2 regions of the Fervidobacterium nodosum Rt17-B1 genome follow, and region 1 is predicted to be linked to the other one. Evidence: riboswitches for the same ligand, from Rfam matches in the RefSeq annotation. Region 1 holds a riboswitch; the other holds the start of a gene.
The links. Region 1 has a riboswitch for cobalamin ahead of cobT (nicotinate-nucleotide--dimethylbenzimidazole phosphoribosyltransferase). Riboswitches for the same ligand answer to the same signal wherever they lie in the genome.

Region 2: another riboswitch for cobalamin. It lies ahead of FNOD_RS01325 (ABC transporter substrate-binding protein); the one in region 1 lies ahead of cobT (nicotinate-nucleotide--dimethylbenzimidazole phosphoribosyltransferase).

What each region holds. Positions count from the first base shown of each region.
Region 1 is NC_009718.1:1,473,675-1,477,481, reverse strand. Features, by position in the region: gene cbiR (cobamide remodeling phosphodiesterase CbiR) at 1-56, opposite strand, end outside; gene cobU (bifunctional adenosylcobinamide kinase/adenosylcobinamide-phosphate guanylyltransferase) at 53-550, opposite strand; gene cobT (nicotinate-nucleotide--dimethylbenzimidazole phosphoribosyltransferase) at 550-1,596, opposite strand; cobalamin riboswitch at 1,674-1,848, opposite strand; gene FNOD_RS07135 (extracellular solute-binding protein) at 1,943-2,977, shown strand; gene rgy (reverse gyrase) at 3,136-3,807, opposite strand, start outside.
Region 2 is NC_009718.1:266,303-270,109, forward strand. Features, by position in the region: gene FNOD_RS01315 (hypothetical protein) at 1-317, opposite strand, end outside; gene FNOD_RS01320 (FecCD family ABC transporter permease) at 405-1,394, opposite strand; gene FNOD_RS01325 (ABC transporter substrate-binding protein) at 1,396-2,286, opposite strand; cobalamin riboswitch at 2,345-2,516, opposite strand; gene FNOD_RS01330 (hypothetical protein) at 2,618-2,986, opposite strand; gene feoB (ferrous iron transport protein B) at 2,983-3,807, opposite strand, start outside.

The DNA.
Region 1 (3,807 bases):
GTACCAGGTACAAGCCACGAAGTAGTACCAATCAATTGCCTCTCTGCTCTCTTCATTTTATCCGTACCCCTATTCCACTCACAACTAAATAAACTTGGTCAGATATATTAGCAATTTTTGAATTCAACTTCCCTAGAGTTTCAACATATTTTCTTGCAAGCTCATTTTCTGGAATAACGCCCCAACCAACCTCGTTAGTAACAATTATCAACTCGCATTTCACATTCTTAAACGATTCCAACAGCTTATCTAAATAATTATCTATGTTAACCGCATAATAATACAAATTCCCAAGATATGTTGTAACACACTCAAAGACTATAACATCGTACTTATCGGCGATACTATTAAGAGTATCTGGAACGTTAATTGGTTCCTCATACGTATCGAAATCATTTCCCCTCTCTGCTTTGTGCTTTTCAATACGTTTCTTCATCTCTTCATCGAAAGGTACGCCCGTTGCCAAAAATGCCTTTTTATTGTACTCTTCAGAAAGTTTCAAAGCGAAAGAACTCTTCCCACTCTTCACACCACCAGTTACGAGAATCATCACTGATCAGTCCCTTTCGAAACACCCGCACTATCGAATGTAGCCATCTCTCTAATCATCTTTATTGCGGCTTCGATTATCGACATAGAAAGCACAGCACCGGTACCTTCACCAAGGCGCATGTCTAGGTCAAGGATAGGTCTCAAGCCTAAGGTATCTAAAATCACCTTGTGACCTTTCACCTTCGATTTGTGACCTGCGAAGACATATTCCCTTACTTCTGAATTAATCTCCCAAGCCAATAACAAACCAGCGGTTGTCGGAAAACCATCGATGATAATCGGCACACCCATCTCAGCAGCTTGAAGAATAAAACCTGCCATCTCGCCTATACAAAAACTTCCAACTTTCTGGAGTACATCGATTGGATCGGACGGATTTGGCTTATTTACCTCAATTGCCTTTAAAACAGCCCTTTTCTTGCTCTTCAATTCCTCTGTACTTATCGGTGTCCCAATATCGATTATCTCGTTTATATCGTATCCAAAAGCAACCGCGATTGCCGTGGCGGTTGTTGTATTACCAATCCCCATATCGCCAACTGCGAGCAAATCAGCACCATCTTCTATCGCCTCGCGCGCTATTTTCCTCCCGTACTCTATACACAACAACGCTTGTTCCCTTGTCATCGCAGGGCCTTCCGTAAAATCATTCGTCCCAAAACCAACCTTTGCTCTGATAAGATAAGGAGATTCAATCGGAAAATCACCATCAACACCTGCATCGACAACATAAACAGTTGCTCCAACGTGTCGTGAAAAAACATTAATAGCGGCTCCACCGTTGAGAAAATTGTACACCATCTGCTTTGTAACTTCTTTTGGATAAGCTGAAACCCCTTGCTTAACAACCCCATGGTCTCCCGCAAATACATAAACCCTCTTATCTTCAGGAAGATCTGGAATAACCTTACCCTGGATAAGCCCCATTCTAAGAGCTAAGTACTCAAGATATCCCAAACTTCCGACCGGTTTTGTAAGATTATTGAGCCTTCTCAAAATATCATTACGTAAAGTTTCTTTGTTAATCTTCTTCCCTGTTTCCATACGCCTCTCCCCCTTACTTTCTAATCCACGCTATAATAATTTAAAAACAAATTTTCCTGAAAAGCCCAAGCTTTCAGGAAAGAAATCTACCTAATGTCGGTCTCCCGGCTCGTGGTTCATTCTACTCCCTACGCCTTCCCAGCTCATCGAAATGAGCCAGTGGCATCAATGTAGGTTTCGTCCCCACTCACGGTTGCTGGGCAGCCCCGGATTTCCACCGGTGTTCCCGGCACACTAGGTAGTCAAACTTATTCGGTTTGTTTTTATTCTACCATACAAATATTCAAATTCAAATTATTATTTGATATAATTAAATCGCAAAATCATACTAAGGAGGGAGAGAACGATGATGAAAAAGTTTGGATTGCTTTTTTTATTAATTTTGCTTTCCTCTTTTCTTCTTTTCAATTTAGTCTCTAGCTGTAATCGTTCAAACACATTGCATATTTACAACTGGGCGGATTACATCCCCGAAGAGGTTATAAAAGAATTCGAAAAAGAATACAATTGCAAAGTCGTATACGATACATACTCTTCAAACGAAGAAATGTACTCAAAACTCAAACAAGGCGGGACTGGTTACGACATCGTCTTCCCATCTGGAGACCATGTTAGAATGATGATAAACGATGGAATGCTGGAAAAATTGGATCTTTCTAGGATACCGAACATAAAAAATATTGACCCTATCGTTCTTTCAAAGACAACATTCGACCCAGACCATGAATATTCCGTTCCATACATGATGGGAACAACAGGAATTATTGTAAACAAAAAATTCTTGAAAAGCTTTGAGAAATCCTGGAGCATATACGAACGCGCAGATTTAAAAAACAAACTCACATTACTTGACGATATGCGCGAAGTGTTTGGAGCCGCGCTCAAATATTTAGGATACTCTGTCAATTCAACCAACCCAGAAGAAATCGAACAGGCAAAGCAAGTAATACTAAAATGGAAAGAAAATATCATCAAATTTGACGCCACAACTTACGCACAAGGAGTAGTTAATGGCGAATTTTGGGCAGTCCATGGTTATCCAGAAAACGTCTTCCAATTAATTCCAGAAGAGGAACGCGATAACTTCGAATTCTTCGTTCCAAAAGAAGGAGGTACACTCTGGATAGATAGCATGGTAATTCTCAAAACATCGAAAAACAAAGACTTGGCTTACAAATTCATAAACTTCATCCTTAGACCGGAAATCTCAGCAAAGATTTCAGATTATCTAATGATTCCATCACCTGTTACAGATGCGGTAAATTACAAAGAAGTGGCAAATATCTACGAAATCTCAGACCTTGAGAACTGCGAAATAATCGATTACCTTGGTGATAAAATCGACCTTTACAACAAAGCATGGGAAGAAATCATAAAATAAATATGTATCATTTAAAACTAAACTTGGTTTTGGTAGTCTACTGAAGATATGTTTTTTAGTTTTCTTTGAAATGTTTTTTCATTTATAAATATCTCTATTCTCTAAAAATAAACCCCATTCAATTTTCCGATTGAATGGGGTTAAATTTTTTTAAATCCTCAAATTCTCTCAATTTCCATTTTTAGATTTTTAAGTATCTTTTGGTAATCTTCTTCGCCAAGTTCTACTTTGTCCATAAGTTGTTCAAGTTCTCTTGTAAAGTCTTCTCTTACAAATTTAAATTTCTCTGGACTGGAGTTTAAGAATTTGTACACTTTCTCACCTAGCGGTGTCGGTATCAGGTATCCTTCTTTTTCTACGACGTATCCTCTCTCAAGTAATCGACTTACAATTGTGGCATACGTAGATGGTCTTCCAAGACCACGTTTTTTCATCTCTTCTACGAGTGTACCTTGCGTGAATAAAGGTACTTTCGGAACGCTGTAGAAGGATTTATAATTCACCACAACAACTTCCCCAGTAGGTATTTTCGTAAGTTTGATTGGGAATATTTTGTTGTAACCTTCTTGGATGATTTCTTCATATATTTCAAATGTCTGCTCTTTGTCGAAGGCTTTGACTGTAATATCACAACTTTTAACTACAACATTTCTCATTTGAGATGATATGAATCTTTTGAATATTAAATCATAAATTTTCAGGTGATCTGGCGTAAAATCTTCAAGTTCGCCTGAGTAGATCATCGATTTTATATCTTCGACATCAAGTACTCTTGTTGGTCTTATGCATTCGTGCGCTCCACCTTCGCCCCATGTTCTTCCTTTGAAATA
Region 2 (3,807 bases), 740 kb from region 1:
TGCTCTATATTGAAAAATGCAGAGTTCAAATTCAGCTTTGATGCGTAATCATTTAACTTTAATTTTGTCAAATTTTGCCCCGAGGCAAATGTAATGTCATCCAATTTCCATGTAACGGTTGGGTTGTTTCCAGTTACGGTGACTGAAAATTCTTTAGTTCTGTCTACTGAGATGGTCTCGGTTACTTGGGTTATATCGTTGTTATCATACTTTAAGTTTCTTATGCTTAAAACTGAAATGTTGGAGCATGAGAATAAATAAAACAAAAGTATAGGTATTCCAATAAACAAAAAAATGCTTGAATAAAACCTTTTCACAAAAATCCCCCCAAATAATTTTGTATAAAATCTAAATAAAATTATAGCACATTTAGTGCTTAATTTTGTACAAGTTTGCAATTTCTATCAACTTTTTCTTTTCATGAGCCAAAACATAAACGGGGCGCCAATTAAGGAGGTTATTATACCAACTGGTATTTCCACAGGATTGAGAAGTGTACGTGAAAGGGTATCACACACTGACATAAATAATCCACCAATTAAAATCGTCGACGGAATGTTTTTTCTATGTGAAGGTCCAGATATCATGCGTGCCATGTGCGGGACTATCAAACCTACAAAGCCAATAATTCCTGTTTTAGATACAAATGCTGCAGTTACAAATGAACCAAGCAAATAAAAAAGCCACTTTACGCCTTCAACATTTACTCCTAGGCTTTTTGCCTCCTTCTCACCAAGTGACATCGCATCAAGTTGTTTGCTATACAATAAAGATAAAAAAACGAAAACACCTAATGATAATGCTGGAACAGGTATATCAGAAAAAGTAATACCAGAAAATGAGCCAAAGAGCCATACATGACCTGTTACTAAAGTTTTTTGCGCTATGTTCAATAATAACATACTGCCTGCAGAAAACATCGTACTCACCAATACACCGCTTAGTACGAGATGAACTACTGGTATTACACTCCCTTTTCTTGCCAAAGTTATAGTCATAAGAGAAGCAATTACCGCAAAAATGAAGCTCATTGTTGGAATGCTTACATGTGCAATAGAATTGACCACAAAATATACAGCAAGTAAAGCTCCAAAGCTTGCACCCGCGGATGTTCCCACTAAATATGGATCAACAAGAGGATTTTTCATAATTGCTTGGAAAGTGTTACCAACGATTGATAGTGCGATACCTGTAAGTGTTGCCATGAGTACCCTTGGAAATCTTAAATTCCATATCATGTACTTTTCTGGAGAATCTTCAGTTAAAAGTTTAAAAATTTTGAAAACGCTTACATTCACTGTACCGAAGGATAGATTTAAGAGAAAGACCACAACAAAAATAACAGGGAGAGAGTATCTCCCTGTTTTTAAAATCAAAGACTTTAACTTGGACAAATTACTTTCCTCCATAGAAGAAATTATAGAAAATATCGAGATATTTGAATATATGTGGAGCCGCTTGACTTACTTCGTCACCATCAACTACAAAGATTTTGTTGTTTTTCACAGCTTTAAGATTTTTCATTATTGAATGATTTTTGACAGCCTGTTCAACAGACTTTACATCACCATAAGCACCAATGATAATTACATCGGGATCTTGTTGTACCAACCATTCCCAGCTTACCGATAACCAACCGTTATTTCCGGAATATGGAGCTGCGATATTTTTACCGCCAGCAATAACAATAAGTTCATTCATATAGGACCCCGTACCAGCTGTCCAAAGTTCTTTTACTTTTTCATCAGGTACGGTTATAGTGAAAAATACTGTAGGTCTTTTTTCAAGAGGTATTTTTGAAGTTTTTTGACCAACTTCAGTCATTTTTTGCCTCAATTCGTTGGTAATTTTATCTGCTTTTTCTTTTACGTTGAAAACTGCTCCGAGTTGTCCAACTGCTTTTATTATGTCGGTGAGAGTGTTGGCGTTCAAAACATAAGCGGTAAGATTTGCTTTTTCAAGTTTCTCAACCTCTGGGAATTGGAATCCACCAAACATCAGTACAAGATCAGGCTTTAAAGAATAAATTTTTTCAATATTAAGCGGAACCATGTTACCTATATTTTCCGCTTTTTTGTAATTATCCCATGCTGTAACTCCAACAATCCTATATTCCAATCCCAAAGCTTGAAGGTACCTTGTTGCACTTGGTGCCGCGGAAACTACTCTACGAGGTGGCATAGGAATGTTTACAATTCTTCCTGCATCATCAACAACCGCAATAGCTAAGGAAAGAACCGTAAACAATAACAGTACCAATAACCAGACTTTTCTCAAAGTTTTCATACACAAACCCCTCCTCTATGCAAAAATTTTTTGCCATCCCCAGGCTACGTGGTGGATGGCTCCCTTCCTTTGCATGTTAGGTCTCCCGACTCGTGGATCATCCTACTCTTCACACCTTCCCAGCCAAAATTAGGCCAGTGGTATATTGTGAATTTCGTCCCCACTCACGGTGGCGGCCCCGCGCCGGATTTTCACCGGGCTTCCCTTTCAACATGCAAAGGGAGGTTTATTTATATTTTTATCCTTAAATTTTATTATAAACCACTCTTTTTCAAAATTCAATATTTACTTTCTTGAATTAAAGCTACATATACATGTTTTTTGATAAGCATTATTTCTTAAAAGCTAATTTTCTGAGTTTTTGTACGTTATAAATGTTATACAGCGAAAATATCATCAGAACGATATCCGCGTTAGTTAATTTATAGATAGATTCACCAAAAATTTTATTAATCATGGAAAATATGAATGTTAGAAATACGTACCCACCAGTTATTAAAAATAGGATATTTCCAACGTAAAGATGCGCTATGCGGTATGATATAGCTGGTTTGCCAAATTCTCTGAAGCTTGTTAAAAATACAAGAGAAAATGTGAAAAGTATAAGTGCAAATATATACTGTTTTTCAAAAATATACATAATAGATATAAGGAAAGAAGAAAATATCGATATCCAAAGATTCAAATTTATGTACTTCATGATAACAGCCTCCAAGAAATATTAACCAAAAATGCGATAAAATAAGAAATGGTTAAACTATAAAGTATCGCAAACAACGTGTATTTGTTACTATTTGTTTCCGCCTTTATAGCTGCAAGTGTTGCAAAGCAAGGTATGTAACCTAGAACAAATACCATCAACGTCGCTGCTGTAGCAGGTGAAAGCACTACGTTTTCAATACCGTTGTAGAATTGTGAGAATGATGATACTATAATTTCTTTTGCTACACCACCAAATATAAGTGCGGAAACTGTTTGCCATGAAAAACCTAAAGGCCTAAATAAGAATTCTAGAGATTTGCCAATCATGGCAACAAAACTATTTTCAATATTGTTTGGATCTGGAAAATACGAGAGTGCCCATACAATTATGCTTGCTGCAAAGATTATTGTTCCAGCTTTTTCGATAAAATGTTTACCTCTGTTCCACATATACACTGCTATATTTGATAATTTTGGAAGCCTGTACCGTGGTAATTCCATTATAAAAGGTACAGTTTCTCCTTTAAGTATAACTTTGTTGACAATTCTTGATGAGATAGCGGTAAGTACTATACTTAAAAGATAAATTAAAAAGAAAGCTTCAGCTTTGTATTGCGAAAAAGCCACGCCTATTATCATTAGATAAACAGGTATTCGTGCGTTACAACTTATGAATGGAGACACCAAAATGGTTGTTATTCTTTCTCGCTCGTCAGATAAGCCACGAGCTGCCATTATTGAACTGACGTTGCAACCAAACCCTAAGAGTAAGGTCATAAATGAACGACCTGTCAGTCTTAGAGAGTACATTAATTTATC